One region of the Corynebacterium atrinae genome, then DNA from elsewhere that is predicted to be linked to it. Evidence: riboswitches for the same ligand, from Rfam matches in the RefSeq annotation. Region 1 holds a riboswitch; the other holds the start of a gene.
The links. Region 1 has a riboswitch for cyclic di-AMP ahead of CATRI_RS03345 (resuscitation-promoting factor Rpf1 domain-containing protein). Riboswitches for the same ligand answer to the same signal wherever they lie in the genome.
Positions count from the first base shown of each region.

Region 1 (7,721 bases):
CGGCGAGGGCCCCAATCCAGCGGGCCTCGGCGAGGATCTCTTCCACGGTGCTCGGCGGCAAAAGAGTGGCGGCGATGGGGTGGGTGAAGAAGAAATCATCCAGCATGTCCTCGTCGCTCAAATTCACCCCGGGGGCAGGGTGGGAGAACTGAGAAAGCACGAGCTGGCGCTGCTCAGCCAACTGCGGGCGGAGAGACGCCTCGGAGAGCAAACGGATCGGGAGCTTCTTCTCATCCTTCTTCCCCACGAGCCACGTAGCCCAGGGGGAGGTGAGCCAGCTGCGCAACAGGGTCAGCCATTGCGTGCTCAGTTCCGCCTCTAACCATTCATCAGCCGCCTGCGTGGGAGCCAAGCCTTCCTCGCCGCGGGCGAGCAGCCGGGCAGCCGTGCCGAGGCCAACAAGCCGATTGATCTCTTCCTCGCTGACCCCGAGCTGGCGAGACAAGGAGGCCGTAGCCCGCACACCGAGAGCACCATCCTTGAGAAGTTCTGCCGGATGCGCACCTAGCCAATCCAGCAGCTGCCGCAGATGGCGGGCGACCTCGAGCCCCGCGCCGGCGCCGATGGTGTCGGCGCGGTCGAGGCCGCGGGCGTCGTTAAGCATCTCCCCTCTCACCCGCAGCGAGGGGACCAACGGCCGGGCCACCTGCGGGCGTCCCAAGAGTGCGGCGCGAATGCCGCGGGGTAGGCGCACGGTGCCCGCGTCAACGCGGGTGAGCAGTCCAGCGGAGAGGAGTTGCGAAATGGGGTGGGCGGGATCAGCATCTGGGGCGGCGTGCCTGGTCGTGCCCACGCCACCGGAATGGAGCAACGTGTCCAGAATGGCGCGCTGCTGGGCAGGAAGATCATCCGGCAACTGCGGAGTCGTGCTGTCCAGCAGCTGCCAATCCTGCGGCAACGCCGGCATCGCTTCACTAGTGAGGAGCAGGCTGCCGGGGCTGCCAAAGAGAATGGCGAGCGCGCTTAGCCTGTCCGCGGCCGCCTGGATCTGCCCTGGGGTGGCAGCGGGAATGCGCCGATCTGCTTCTTCATGGAGGGCGGTGGAGGTGATCGGCTCCAGCTCCGCCCCCAGCTCAGCCGCGACTTCGACCACCGCGAGCTCAAGCGCCGTGAGTGTCCTCAACGTCCGCCCGACTGAGGCACGCAGCTGCAAGCGAGCCGCCAAGGGGGTGATCCCCGGGGGGAGCGGCAAGACCACGTCGGGGCGCGCGCCGAGGAGGAAACTCAGCTCATCATCGCTGCGCTGTGCCAACCAGGTGCGGAAATCGGGACGATCGGGGGTAGATGTCATGGTGTGGACGAGTTTAATGGCAGTTCAAGTTACTTTTTGTCCCCGGGTTTGCAAGAATGGACGGCATGGCAAACGTTGAGAAGAAGGGCTACGTCGATCCGGCCTGGCCGAAGAATATCCCTGAAGACGGTCACGTGGTGACCGAATTGATCTCCAAGCTGGCTGGCGCGTCCAGCCCCTTCGGCGACGACACCGTGCTTCCGGTCCCGGCCGAGCAGCTCGGCTACGTCCACCCGTACACCCGCTTCAACCACTAAGCGTACTTTTCTTCCATCGCGGATCCCCCGCACCCCAGGCACGTTTGTGCTGGCCAGGGTGCGGGGGATTGGCGTGTCTGCGTCTCTCTCAACGTGAAAACCCGCTTTCGCTAACAACTTGGTGGGTTCGGAAGGCAGTTAGATGCCAGAGTTGTTAGCGAGTGCGGGTTTTGGGGTCGGCCTGGAAATCAGATGGCTCGGCCGACACACTCGTTCGCTACGGAGCCTTCGGCAACACGCTGCGCGCCTACGGGGTAAAAGTGCGATATGACTTCACCCATTAATCGAGTGGCGGGATCCGGGCACTCGATTAATGGGTGAAGTCATATCGCACTCTTGGCACCCACCCCACACTGGTCCCTCCGACGACTAAGCCCCCGCACCAAGCGGTGCGGGGGTGTGTCAGGCGTCTGGGGGAGTTTAGAGGCCCAGGGCCGGATCGATGATGTGGCGGTTAGCGCCGTAGAAAGCATCGAAGTTGCCGCGGTTGGCGCTGTAGGCGGCCTCGAGACCAGCCGGAACCTGCATGCCGAACTGAGCGAGGTTGCTCTGGATGGCGCTGTAGACTGCATCGACGGCGAGGGCGTCGGAGGAGGCGCCTGCCTGCTCGACGATCTGCTGGACGACGGCCGGGGCGTCAGCGGCCACGCTGCGCGGGGTCGGAGCGGAGTTCAGACCCAGACGTGCGGAGCAAGAGGGCCATGCGCCCCAGCCCTGGCCGGCGAGGGTGCGCTCGGCGACAGCGATCTGCTGCTCACGGGTGGCCTGGTAGGCGTAGGGGGCGAACTCGGCGCCGCCGTAGGCACGCCAGGTAGCCGGGGAGAACTGCAGTCCGCCGTGGTAGCCATTGCCGGAGTTGATCTGCCAGTTGCCACCAGCCTCACACTGAGCGAGACGGTCCCAGTCGGAGTCGGGAGCTGCGGAAGCGGTCGGGGCGAGCAGGGCAGCTGCTGCGCCGAAAGCGACGGTGGTGGCGGCGAACTTGGTGCCGAGGGACGCGGTCTTGCGGGAATGACGTGCCATGTTGAAAAGTGTTCCTCTCATATTGACGCCTGCGAAGTGAGCTGTCGGGTTCGGGCGGAGGATCACTGTGCCCGGCCAGATGGTGGCTTCACCCCGAGGGCGGATGCCCGTTGCGAAACTCTGGTGATACTTGAGGTCCGCGGTGGTTTCCCCGCTCCTGTCCACATGGAATTATTCACGATTGTGGTGCACGACTTACGTGGTCTCTCGCCATCCTGGACAGGATTCGGCGTGGGAGGCGAGGGGTATGACCGACGCTGTGCCTGCCATGCAGAGTAACGGTTTATAACGTTTTAGTCACGCTCGACTCACAAGTTGGCTCTAATTTCCTTTGGTCAAGGCGGGGCTGCAACGGTTTTTCCCAGGCCAGCCCCGCCAACCGCCTCTAGTGTGACGTGTGTCTCATTATGGTGCGGTGGCCGCGGTAACGGGCGGAGGAGGGCGCGTGATCCTCACCCGTGGCCGGGGTATACTCGTGCCTTCACGTGTTAAGAAAAGGAAAGTGGTGAGGATCGTGCCGATCGGCAAGGTGAAGTGGTACGACGCCGGAAAGGGCTTCGGTTTCGTCTCTAACCCGGGGGATGAGGATGTGTATGTCGGCAAGCAGGTGCTGCCTGAGGGCGTAGAAGAGCTGGTTGCTGGGCAGCGCATTGAATTTGACTTCGCTGCCGGCCGCCGCGGCCCCCAAGCGCTGCGCGTCAAAGTACTGGACTCCCCGCGCCGCCGGCCCACTCACAAGCACAAGCCGGAGGAACTCTCCAGCATGATTTCCGACTTGCTTACTTTGCTTGAAACCCAGGTGCAGCCCGGGCTCGCCGCTGGCCGTTACCCCGAGCGTAAGGTCGGCCGCCAGGTCGCGGAAATCCTCCGCGCCGTGGCGAAGGAGCTCGACGCTTAGTGCCGCGTCGCGTTCGCTAGCTCATCGTGCTCAGTGACCACACCGTTGTATAAGGAGTTTCCTCGCCGGCCTCGTTGTATCCGAGCATGACGGAGGAAACCTCGACGACCATGAGGCGGGGGCGGTCGGAGTTCTCGCCAGTCGGCTCGGTTGAACCCGGGATCTCCACTCGCTCTGCGTCGTTGGCGCCATGGAGTTGTTGGTCGTTGGCCGCCGGATCGTCGTAGATCATGAGGACTTGCCAGTCGTGGTCGTAGATCTCCTCGGGGATCTCTAGCACCAGCGTGTCCTCGGGGCCCACCGTTAGATTGGGTACCTCGCCTTCGGGGCATTCCACGCCTGGCTCGCACACCAGGTACGGGGAGATCTCGAGGGAGGTGTCTCCGACGCTCGCGCCGATAGTCACATCTTGCGGCTGTGGGCCGGGGCGATTGTTCCACCAATTCTGCAGCAACACACCGCCGACCAACAGGATAACGACGGCAATCAGAAGAGCGAGGATCTGCAGCAGGGACTTCTGCCGCGCCTGTTTACGGGTGGCCATGGGTCCCCATCCTACCGTTGGGGAACGAACTCAACCTCATACAGGTCGGGCCAGTGCTTGCCGCTGAGCAGGAAGCGATCGGTGCCGGGGATGTGCGCAATCCCGTTGAGGACATTGTTGGGATCGGGGTTGGAATTGTTGGGAAGCCCTGAGGCGTCGATGGTGCCGGTGACCTGGCCGGTGGCGGCGTCGATACGCAAGATGTCGGTGCTGAGGAAGACGTTGGCGTAGACGTTGCCATCGACGCATTCGAGTTCGTTGAGGTCGATGACTTCTTGGTCTTCACGGTTTACCACGGTGCGGGAGCGTTCCTCGAAGGTTACGGGGTCAAGGTGGCGCAACTCGTCCGTGCCGTCGGACATGATGAGTTCGTCCGCGAAGGAGCACAGCCCCCAGCCTTCACCGGGGTAGTCAACGCGGTCCAATTCCGCCAGCGTTTGCGCATCGCGCTTGATGGCGATCCCGTTGAGCCAAGTCAATTGCCAAATGACGTCGCCGTGACGGGTGATGCCCTCCCCGAAGAACCGCGGCTCCAGGTCCACCGACGCCAGTTCCTGGCCAGACAAGTCGCGGCGATAGAGGCGGGACTTGTCCCATTGGCCGGTACCGACGAGCAGAGTGCCGTCCTCTTCCATCTCCAACCCTTGGGTGAAGCTCAACACGTCAAATGGGTAGGAGGTGATGATGTTGGCCTCCAACGGTTCGACGGCCAGGCCCGCCTTCTCCTTGGGGGCCGCGCAGGCGCTCAAGGCGAGAGCGGGAACCACGGCTAAAGCGAAGGCTGAGGCGGCGACTCGGAGGCTCATGACCAACATTCTGCCCCAGATGGCCCATAATGAGTGGCGTGTCCCCTAGCAATCGTCGCCGGAAAAACAGCCCGCTTCTCGACGCCCAGGCCGTCGACCTCGCCCGCACCGCACTGGAGGAGCTCGGGGACGGCGGGGTAGGCGACCACATCGGGGTCCAGGTTCTGGGGCGCAATGTGGCAAATCACCGCTTCGCGGCGGATGTCCCCGGCTACAGCGGCTGGGAGTGGAACGCGGTCCTGGCCTGTGCCTCGGGCTCACGGCACGTCACTATCAACGAGCTGGCGCTCGTGCCCGCACCGAGCGGGGACGCGCTGCAGGCTCCCGAATGGGTGCCGTGGGCCGATCGGATTCGCCCTGGCGACCTAGGCCCCGGCGATCTCATGCCGCCGGAACCTGATGATTCGCGCCTCGACGACGAGGGAAAGCTCTCCGATCAGGGCCTGCGGGACGCGCTGCAGCGCTGGCGCACCGGCGAATATGGCCCGACCAGTGAGTTCGCCGAAAAAGCCACCCTCGACTGCGGCACCTGTGCCTTCTTTGTCCCCGTCGGCGATGTCATTGGCTCCAATTTCGGGGCTTGTGTCAATGAATACTCGGCCGACGGCCACCTGGTGCATGCCAAGTACGGCTGCGGTGCCCACTCGCGCACTCCCGCCGACTCGCTTGTCGACGCCCCCGATGCCTACGACGACGAAGGCATCATCTTCTAGTCGTCTTCTAGACGTTTTCCGCCTTTGCCCACATCCGCTCGTTGATCTCGCGGTGGGTGGGAGCCCCTCCCCGTGGTTGACCGGTGATCTGCGGCGGAAGAGTGGAACCGTATTCCATCCAACCGGTGACGTTGCGGACACCTTCCAGCGAGCTCATCAACCACGTCTCCTTGGTGCGGAGCTGATGCATGGGCAGACCGGAGGGATGCTCGACGATGTCGACCCCGGCGTCGATAAGCATGCCTAAGGTGGCGTCCAGCGTGATGGACTGCGCGGCGCGGGGGTGCGCGGAAACGTGGGCGGTACCCCCGCTGAGGTAGAGGACGCTGGAGAAGATGCCGGAGATGATGTTGCCGCGTTCGTCGACAAGCAATCCAGCACCGGCGCCTCGATTACGCACCCGCTGCAGCTTGTTCATCTGCCACCCAAAGTCCGGACCCTTGCGCGTCGGGCGACGGCGCTCATCCCGAATGCCCTCGGCATCGACCACCACATCATCCGGCGGCATCACCGCGGGCCGCAGGTCAACGGACACTGTGGAGCCCACTACCTCGATGTGGGGGCGGAAGACACCGGGGCCCGCGGAGCGCAACGTCGCCAACACTTCGTCCTCGGCGGAGGGGTGGAAAGTGGTCGCAGTGCGCAGCCGATGAAGGTGGGCACCTAGGTTGGCCACCCGACCATCACGCATGAGGAAAGTTGTGGCGTACACGTAGCTCAGCTCCTTGGGATATCGCTCATGAATCTAGGCGAAGTTGTGTGGAAACGCGATTGAGTCCAAAATTCAGTGGTTGGAATTGTCACCATTTGAGCCACAATTGAATTTCTGAACAGGGGAACCACACCATGACCGCTGGCGTGCAAACGGCCCGAAACAGCAGCGCCTTGGACCGCTATTTTCATATCTCGGAACGAGGCTCCACCGTCGGCACTGAGGTTCGCGCCGGCGTGGTCACCTTCTTCGCGATGGCCTACATCGTCATCCTCAACCCGCTGATCATCGGCACTGTCGAAGACGTGAACGGCAACACCCTGGGTATCCCGCAGGTCGCGGCCGCCACCGCCCTCACCGCCGGCGTGATGACGATCGCCTTCGGCCTCATCGCCCGCTACCCCTTCGGCATTGCCGCTGGCCTGGGCTTGAACACACTCGTTGCCGTCACCCTCGTCGCCAGCGAGGGCCTGACCTGGCCAGAAGCTATGGGCCTCGTCGTCATCGACGGCATCGTCATCGTGGTGCTGGCAATTTCTGGCTTCCGCACCGCCGTGTTCCGCGCCATCCCGCAGTCCATGAAGGCTGCCATGGGCGTGGGCATCGGCATGTTCATCGCCATGATCGGGCTTGTCGACGCCGGCTTCGTCCGCCGCATCCCCGACGCCGCCGGCACCACCGTCCCCGTCGGCCTGGGCATCGACGGTTCCGTCGCCTCGTGGCCGACCCTCACCTTCGTCCTCGGCCTCATCATCTGCGGCTTCATGGTCGTCCGCCGCGTGCGCGGTGGCCTTTTCCTCGGCATCGTCGCCACGACCGTCATCGCCATGATCGTCGAAGCCGTCACCCACTCGGGCGCCTCCTTCGAAGACGGCCAGCCCAACCCCACCGGCTGGTCGCTGGCCGTGCCCATGATCCCTGACACCTTCGGAGGTCTGCCGGACCTCTCCCTCGTCGGCGCTGTCGACCTGATCGGCGCCTTCACCCGCATCGGTGTGCTGGCCGCGTCGCTGCTGGTGTTCACCCTCGTCCTGGCCAACTTCTTCGACGCCATGGGCACCATGACCGCGTTGGGTAAGCAGGGCAACCTCGTCGGTGACGACGGCGTGCTGCCCGACATGAAGCGGGCCCTGGTCGTCGAGGGCTTCGGCGCTATCGTCGGCGGCGGCACCTCCACCTCTTCGGCCACTGTTTACGCCGATTCTTCCGCAGGTATCGCCGACGGCGCCCGCACCGGCTTGGCCAACATTGTCACCGGCGTGCTGTTCCTCTTGGCCATGTTCCTCACCCCGCTCTACGAGGTCGTCCCGATCGAGGCCGCCGCACCCGTGCTCGTCATCGTCGGCGCCATGATGATCGCCCAGATCACCGACATCGACTGGTCGAAGTTCCACATCGCCCTCCCGGCCTTCCTCACCATCGTCATCATGCCGTTTACCTACTCCATCGCCAACGGCATCGGCGTCGGCTTCATTGC
Region 1 covers NZ_CP046977.1:659,407-667,127, forward strand. The annotation lists gene CATRI_RS03335 (helicase-associated domain-containing protein) at 1-1,291, opposite strand, end outside; gene CATRI_RS03340 (hypothetical protein) at 1,357-1,548, shown strand; gene CATRI_RS03345 (resuscitation-promoting factor Rpf1 domain-containing protein) at 1,969-2,571, opposite strand; cyclic di-AMP (ydaO/yuaA leader) riboswitch at 2,581-2,759, opposite strand; gene CATRI_RS03350 (cold-shock protein) at 3,086-3,469, shown strand; gene CATRI_RS03355 (DUF2771 domain-containing protein) at 3,486-4,013, opposite strand; gene CATRI_RS03360 (glutaminyl-peptide cyclotransferase) at 4,025-4,819, opposite strand; gene CATRI_RS03365 (DUF3027 domain-containing protein) at 4,849-5,532, shown strand; gene CATRI_RS03370 (aminotransferase class IV) at 5,540-6,244, opposite strand; gene CATRI_RS03375 (NCS2 family permease) at 6,379-7,721, shown strand, end outside.

Region 2 (7,721 bases), 1.1 Mb from region 1:
GCGGGTCGAGGAGGCGATTGGCGTGTGCCAGCATCGTGTCCATGCCGCCTGGAACCGCCAAACTTACGTGCAAAACAACCACGCCAAGAATGGAAAGCCCTTTGGCAATGTCCGGCCAGTCGAGGCGTTGCTGGGCGCTCAATGTCATACCCTTCACCCCAAGCTGATAATGCTATTCAATAGACCTGTACTCAACAATTCACTCAAGTACTCTATCCGGGGATTTAGCAGGATACAAGCGGGTCAGTGCAAGTTAGGCTCGGCTCCATAGGGGTACCCATGGCCTGCTGCCAAGGATTCCTTCACCTCCGAGGCATACACATCGACATAGGGTTCACCCGTCATGTCAGACAAAATCGCCATGATGTGATCCGTCAGGGGGCGGCTCGCTTCCCGCGAATCCGGGTCGATGCCCAGGGACGTGACATAGCCGCGGGCGTCGATAGGCTCCCCGACCTTCATCCGCACCTTGGCCGGACGCGGGACCCACGTACCGATGGGATTTGCGTTGCGGGCACCGATCATGGCGACGGGAACGATGTCGACGTGGTTGGCCAGCGCAATCCGGGCCATCCCCGTGCGCCCCTTATAAATCCGGCCATCCGGCGAACGCGTCCCTTCCGGATAGATGGCAAAGATCTCGCCCTTATCCAAAATTCGCGTGGCCGCCTCCAACGTCGCGTCACCAGCATTGGAGGCCTTACGATCAACCGGCACCTGGGCCGTGGCCTTAAAGAACCACCGCTGGATCGCGCCAACGACGCCGGTGTTAGTGAAGTACTCCGACTTGGCCGGGAAAGTTACCTCGCGGGGGCACACCGCCGGGAAGTAGAACGAGTCCATCACGGATTGGTGATTAGAAGCAATGACGACCGGGCCCGTGGCAGGGATGTTCTCGAGGCCGGTGACCTCCACTCGGTTCCAGACCTTCAGCACCGGGCCGATCAACACATTTCGAAACATCCAGTACCACTTGTTGCTCATATCTTCTCCCGGAACAATCGCCTAGTTGTTAGAATTTTTCCTGCTGGCGGGCCAGATCAGCCACGCCAATCATACCTGCATCCGCACCTAGTTCTGCCCGCGAAACGGTTGGCAGCGGTCGGTGACCCGCCCCGACAATTTTGTCCGCCATGTTCGCTGAAGCCGCATCGAGGAAAAGGTCCGCATCGCGCGACACTCCCCCACCCACGATGATCATCTCTGGATCGAGCACGTCCTGCACGATCGCCAGCCCCTCACCGACCCACCGGGCAAAGCTCTCTACCGTGCGCACTCCCAGCGGATCACCCAGGCGAGCGGCCTCCATGACCATGTGGCCACTCACCTTGTCGCGATCCATAAGAATCGCCCGATAGAGGGGGCTTTCCTCAGCCTTAACCGTTGGAGCCAAATCCCAGGCAGTGTCGACCAAGGCCGTCCCCGAGGCGTAGCGTTCCAAGCACCCGCGCTTCCCGCAGGAGCATTCACGCCCGCCGTGAACAACCGTCAGATGGCCGAATTCGGGGGCGGTACCAAAAGCCCCGCGAAATAGAGTGCCGTTAACCATCAATGCCGCGCCGATACCCGTACCGAGAGCAAAGAACACCCAGATGCCAGCGCCTTGCGCCGCACCGAACCGGTATTCGCCCCAGGCGGCAGAGTTGGCGTCGTGCTCAAGCCGCACGGGTAGCCCAAGGCGCTCCGCGAGAATGCGCCGTACGGGAGCATCCCGCCATGGCAGGTGGGGAGCGAATCTCACGACTTCGCACTGCGGATCAAGGAATCCCGCCACGGCCAATCCGACCGCAGCAATGTCATGGTGCCCGCTTAGATCCGACACGATCTCCACGATCGTGTCTTCCAATTCCACGGCGGTCGACGGTGTGGCGGCAACCCGGATGTCAGTAATTCTTCCCTGCTCATCCACCACTCCCGCTCGAATGTTGGTGCCGCCGATGTCGAAGCCGACCGTTACACGGGGCGGAGTGGAAGTCATCAGGGCACCTTCATCAAACTGGAAGCTGGTCTTGAGCGTAATTGTGTAATCAGAAAAGTATATCGAGGCCCGTGGAACCCAGTCACATTGGTTAGACCAGGCTCCGCAGCCTCTGGCCCATAATCTGCCACGTCCAGTGCTTTTCGACGTTCGCGCGGCCCGCCGCCCCCATCGCCCTCCGGCGATCGACGTCCCCCAGGAGGCCACGAAGTGCCTCCGTCAAAGCCGAAAGGTCGCGTCCGTCGACGACGACACCGGTCTCCTCCGTCACGGTCTCCGGTGCCCCACCGGAGGTGCCCGCCACAACCGGCACTCCGCTGGCTTGGGCTTCCAGGTAGACGATACCGAGGCCCTCGACATCGAGGCCTTTCCCACGAGTGCGCGCCGGCATGGCAAAAACATCCGCCGCGGACAGGACCGCTCGCATCTGGTCGAACGGCAACGAGCCAGCGAAGACCACGAGGTCGTCTACCCCGCTAGCCGTGGCCAGGCGCCGCAAGCGGCGTTCGTCGCGACCCCGACCGATGATGAGCAATCGTACCGACGGGAATTCTCGCCTCAGCTGGGGAAGTGCCCGAATCAGCTGATCCTGACCTTTGCGAGGCACTAGGCGCGAAATGCAGGCCACCACCGGTTGATCGGGCCCGAGATTCATCCCAGACCGAGTATCGACGCGTTCTTGAGCTGTCGCCGGGGTAAACAGGTCCACGTCGACGCCCGAAGGCAAGTGAACAAATTCAGGGTGCGGACCGAAAGCCGAACGAAATCGCCGCAATGTGTATTCAGAGATGAAGGTGACCACATCCACCGTGTTGCCGATCCTCCGCAGCACCTGGCGAGCTCCCGGAATCATCGACCATCCGACTTCATGCCCGTGAGTAGACGCAATGATCTTCCGGGCTCCCGCGCGGCGAGCATTGTGGGCCATGAGCGCCAGAGGCGCCGCTGCCCCAAACCACACAGTGTCAATTTTCTCCTGCGCGATGATCTCCGCCATGCGCCGCGACGTCGCCGGAGTAGGCAGCATGACCCTCCGAGGCCACCGGACAACCTTGTACTCCGCCTGCCGGTCGTATTCAGCCGCCAGGGCAGCATCCTGTGTGGAGGCGAACACGATGACCTCTGATGGGTCAAGCGTGGCAACGAAGTCCCGTACATAGGATTGGATGCCCCCGACTGTCGGGGGAAAGTCGTTGGTGACGAGAAGAGTGCGCGCCATAGGGCTAGAAGCGCGCAGCGCCGGCCCACGGCATGGAGTCGACCGAGACCACCTGAACCGGAATGCCGTAGTCCGAGGCATGGACGAGCTGCCCGTTCCCGATATACATCCCCACGTGGGTCACACCCGGGTAGTATCCGACGATGTCTCCCGGCTGGAGCTCCGCCCGAGAAACCGGAGTACCTCCGGCGAGCTGTGCCTGAGAAGTGCGCGGAATGGACTTCCCCTGCTGCTGGTAAGCCCAGTACATCAGGCCAGAGCAGTCAAATTGGTTCGGACCGCTTGCACCCCAGCCATATGGCGAACCCAGCTTGCTCAATGCTGCCGACACCGCGCCACTCCCGGCAAAGGAGGCGATGTCCAACCCGGTGAGAGGGTTATTCTTTGCCATCCACCTAGCTCGGTCTTCGGGACTGAGCCCGTTGACCTTCTCCTCGATATCCTTCACCCGTGCTTTGAGTTCATCCTGCTGCTCCTCGAGCGTGCGCTTTTGTTGCTCCAGCAGTGACTGCTGGAACCCAGCCTCCGCCAAAGCACGGGAGGCGTCGGTATGCGCCTTACCTGCCTCCGCAGTGGCGTCGGAAAGCTTTTCGACGGCCCTCTCCGTGTTCCGCGTCAGCGTCGCTAGATACGCCGAGCGATCGATGGCGTTTTGGGGGCTGCGGGCCGCTATGGCATTGGTGATGGGGTCAATCATGGTACCGCGGTATTTCGCCCCCGCAATGTCATTAACCTGCCCCTGGAATGCCCGCTCAGCCTCCTGGGCAACCTGTGCCCGCTCGCGTGCGCCTTCAGCCTCCACCCGCAGCGAATCGAGGTGTTGCTGGCTTTCCTCGATATCAACCTCGAGTTGCTTGACTTCTTCGCTCTGGCTGGTTGCCTCATGAGAAATCTCGTCCATCGCCGCGATGAGCGTATCGACATCATCAGCGCGCACCATCGCCTCATTCGAGGTCAACAGCACAGCTGCCACAATGCTGGCAGCAATGGTTCGGTATCGACGATTGAGGTGCAGACGAAAAGACAAGGGAACGCTCTCTACAACTGGGTGAAACACAAAGGACGTTCCAACTATAAGCCCCTCCTGAGGAAGAGTTGCTAGCCGCCTAGAAAGTCGTGACTTAAGCGACGAGTGTGACCAAAGTGCCTAACCGGACCAAGGATGGAATCACCAACGCCGCCCAACACAACTGGTGCGGGGCGGCGCGGAAGAGTGCAGCCTAGAAGCGCACTGCCGAGTGGATCGGCATGTAGTTCAGGGGACGCTCAGCGACCGGAGTGCCGGAGCCGAGTGCGTCGATGATCATGCCGTTGCCAGCGTAGATGCCAACGTGCGATGCGCCGCCGTAGTAAGCGATGACGTCGCCGGGCTGCAAGGAATCAAGAGAAACCTGCTGGCCAGCAGATGCCTGCGCCTGAGAGGTGCGCGGGATCGACTTGCCCACCTGCTGGTATGCCCAGGAGGTCAGACCGGAGCAGTCGAAAGCGTTCGGCCCCACAGCACCCCAGCTGTAGGGAGCGCCAATCTTGGAGCGGGCAGCTGCGACGATAGCCTCGCCCGTAGAGTTCGACGAGGATGCAGCAATTGGGTTGGGGACGTTGGAGGTGAAGTTGTTAACCTCGGCCTGCAGGTTCGGGATGAACTGCTGAGCAACGGGGTTGGACTGAATGCCGGGTACCGCGTCGAGGCCCTGAACGTTGAAACGAATGTCCGTGTTCGGGACTGCGACCTCGACTGCGTTAGCAGCGCCGGGGGCCAGAAGGGTTGCACCCATAACGACGGCGGAGGCAGTCGCTGCGCGACGGGTAGCGGTCTTGCTGATACGGCGGTGCTTTGCCATGGATATTTCTCCAAATCTTCCTGTGCGCCTACCGGGTTAGCTGTCGGGTTGGGAGACGGAAGCTTCCCTACCCCACTCCACGGCGATCAAATCGCCGCTCTTGCGGGAATTCACCCCAGATGAATGCTGGTGGTTCCCCGGCCCCTCCCCACTGGCACCCCTAGTGGAATACCCTCGGTTCGGATTAGGCTTGGTATTTTCAGTTCACATCATGTGGCTGCTTCATGGTGAAGCACCTCAATGTCTCAATCAGGTTACGAAACAACAACGAAACTTGTCCAACCCACACGTCAATCAGGCGTTGTTATGAAGCCGTTATCAACCCGTCGCGGCAGAGGCGACCTCCGACTGACAGGCAAGACGATTGGGACATGACCTCCAATAAGGACACGAGATATCTGCGACTACCTGCAACGATGCCATCCCCTTTTGAGTCAGAAAACGTTCCAAGAATGCTCTCCGGAGACTCCCAGCTTCGGCGACAAACGTTTTTTGTGATCCCGCTCACACCCTTAAGGATAATGTCCCATCCGCACCGCGAGTCACAAATGTAACGGTTCGAGATGCCTTCCTCGTGTTGAGCCTTCTGCACTAGACGAACGCGACAGCGCTTCTCCTATATATAAAGAAGGAGCCCGGCACCCCCAGGTATTGGGTGCCGGGCTCCTAATTGGTGAGCGCAGTCTTTCAGAACCTACTAGTCGAGCAGGCCCTTGTCGCGATCAGCCTGACGATTAGCCTCTTGCAGCTTCTCGAACATGGCCTTCTCTTCTGCCTCATTCTCGTGGTGAATGGAGTCGAGGCGATCGGTGACATCCTGCGGATCCGGGCTGAACGCGCCGCCGCGGCTGACGACATCGGCGAAGCCGAGCTCGTTCATCTGCTTCGGGACTCGTGCGCCTGCGTACGCCAACGGCACCGGGTGCCCATGAGAGTCGACCGGGCCTAGCGGCTGGTGGATCTCGACGAAGGCACCATTCGGCATCTGCTTGATGACGCCGGTTTCGATACCGTGCTCCAGGACCTCGCGGTCAGAGCGCTGCAGACCAACACAGATGCGGTGAGTGACGTAGTAGGCCAGCGGCGGCAAGATGATGATGCCGATGCGTCCCACCCAGGTCATAGCATTCAGCGAGATCTGGAAGAAGTGGGCCACGTGGTCGTTACCACCAGAGATGGTAACCAGCATGAAGAACACGATGGACATAACGCCGATGCCGGTACGAACCGGAACATCGCGCGGACGCTGCAGCAAGTTGTGGTGAGCATCGTCGCCAGTGGCCTTCTTCTCAATCCACGGGTAAGCGAACAGAGCCACGACCATCAGACCACAGACCAGGGCAACCCAGAAGGCGGAGGGAATGGTGTAGTTGCCAAGGTAGAGCTCCCACGCCGGCATGACTCGGGCAACACCGTCAGTCCACAGCATGTAGACGTCAGGCTGGGAGCCTGCGGAGACCTGCGAAGGATTGTAGGGGCCGATCGTCCAAATAGCATTGATCGTGGTGAGGCCGGACATCAGCGCGAGCACACCGGCGGTCAAGAGGCCGAAGCCGATTGCCTTGGTGGCGAACAGCGGCATGATGCGAATACCAACCACGTTGTTCTCGGTGCGGCCAGCGCCCGGGAACTGAGTGTGCTTCTGGTACCAAACCAGGGCCAGGTGAGCCGCAATCAAACCGAGGATAATGCCCGGAATGATGAGGACGTGCGCGATGTAGAAACGGTCCAGCATCAGATCGGACGGGAAGTCGCCACCGAAGATGAGCCAGTGCAGCCAGGTACCGATGATCGGCAGACCAACAATGATGGCAGACATGATGCGCAGGCCGACGCCGGAGAGCAGGTCATCCGGGAGGGAGTAGCCCATGAAGCCTTCGGCCATGCCGAGGATGATGAGGGTACAACCGATGATCCAGTTGGCTTCACGCGGGCGACGGAACGCACCGGTGAAGAAGACGCGCAGCATGTGCACGACCATGGCCATCATGAACATCAGTGCGGCCCAGTGGTGCATCTGCCGGACGAAAAGGCCTCCGCGGACTTCGAAGGAAATATCCAGGGCCGTTGCGTAGGCACGTGACATTTCGACGCCGTTGAGCGGAAGGTACGCACCGTCGTAAATCACCTTGGTAATCGACGGGTCGAAGAACAGTGCCAGGTACACACCGGTCAGCAGCAGGATGATGAAGCTGTAGAGCGCCATCTCTCCCAGCATGAAGGACCAGTGGGTCGGGAAGACCTTGTTCAACTGCGGGCGAATGAGGCCCGCGATGGTGTAGCGGGAATCGATATTGTTGCCAGCTTGGGCAAGTTTTTTGCTCATTATGACTTACGCTCCCAGAATGCCGGGCCGACGGGCTCAATGAAGTTACCGTTTGCTACCAGGTAACCGTCTTCATCCACAGTGATCGGCAGCTGCGGAAGTGCACGGGCGGCGGGACCGAAGACGGGCTTTCCGTACTGCAGTGCGTCGAACTGCGACTGGTGGCAAGGGCACAGGATTCGGTTGGTCTGAGCCTCGTAGAGCGAGGTCGGGCAACCAATGTGGGTGCAGATCTTCGAGTAGGCGTAGTAGTCGCCGTAGTGGAAGGATTCCTGACCCTCACGCTCAATTGCGCGCTCCGCGTCAGCAGAACGAAGGCGAATAAGCATGACAGAGTTACGAGGGCCATGGATGGAG
Region 2 covers NZ_CP046977.1:1,806,975-1,814,695, forward strand. The annotation lists gene CATRI_RS08815 (acyltransferase family protein) at 1-148, opposite strand, end outside; gene CATRI_RS08820 (lysophospholipid acyltransferase family protein) at 244-984, opposite strand; gene CATRI_RS08825 (ROK family glucokinase) at 1,013-1,978, opposite strand; gene CATRI_RS08830 (glycosyltransferase family 4 protein) at 2,070-3,197, opposite strand; gene CATRI_RS08835 (C40 family peptidase) at 3,202-4,224, opposite strand; gene CATRI_RS08840 (NlpC/P60 family protein) at 4,418-5,038, opposite strand; cyclic di-AMP (ydaO/yuaA leader) riboswitch at 5,050-5,239, opposite strand; gene qcrB (cytochrome bc1 complex cytochrome b subunit) at 5,736-7,364, opposite strand; gene qcrA (cytochrome bc1 complex Rieske iron-sulfur subunit) at 7,364-7,721, opposite strand, start outside.
Region 2: it holds a riboswitch for cyclic di-AMP, as region 1 does, so the genes downstream of both, CATRI_RS08840 (NlpC/P60 family protein) here and CATRI_RS03345 (resuscitation-promoting factor Rpf1 domain-containing protein) in region 1, are expected to answer to the same signal.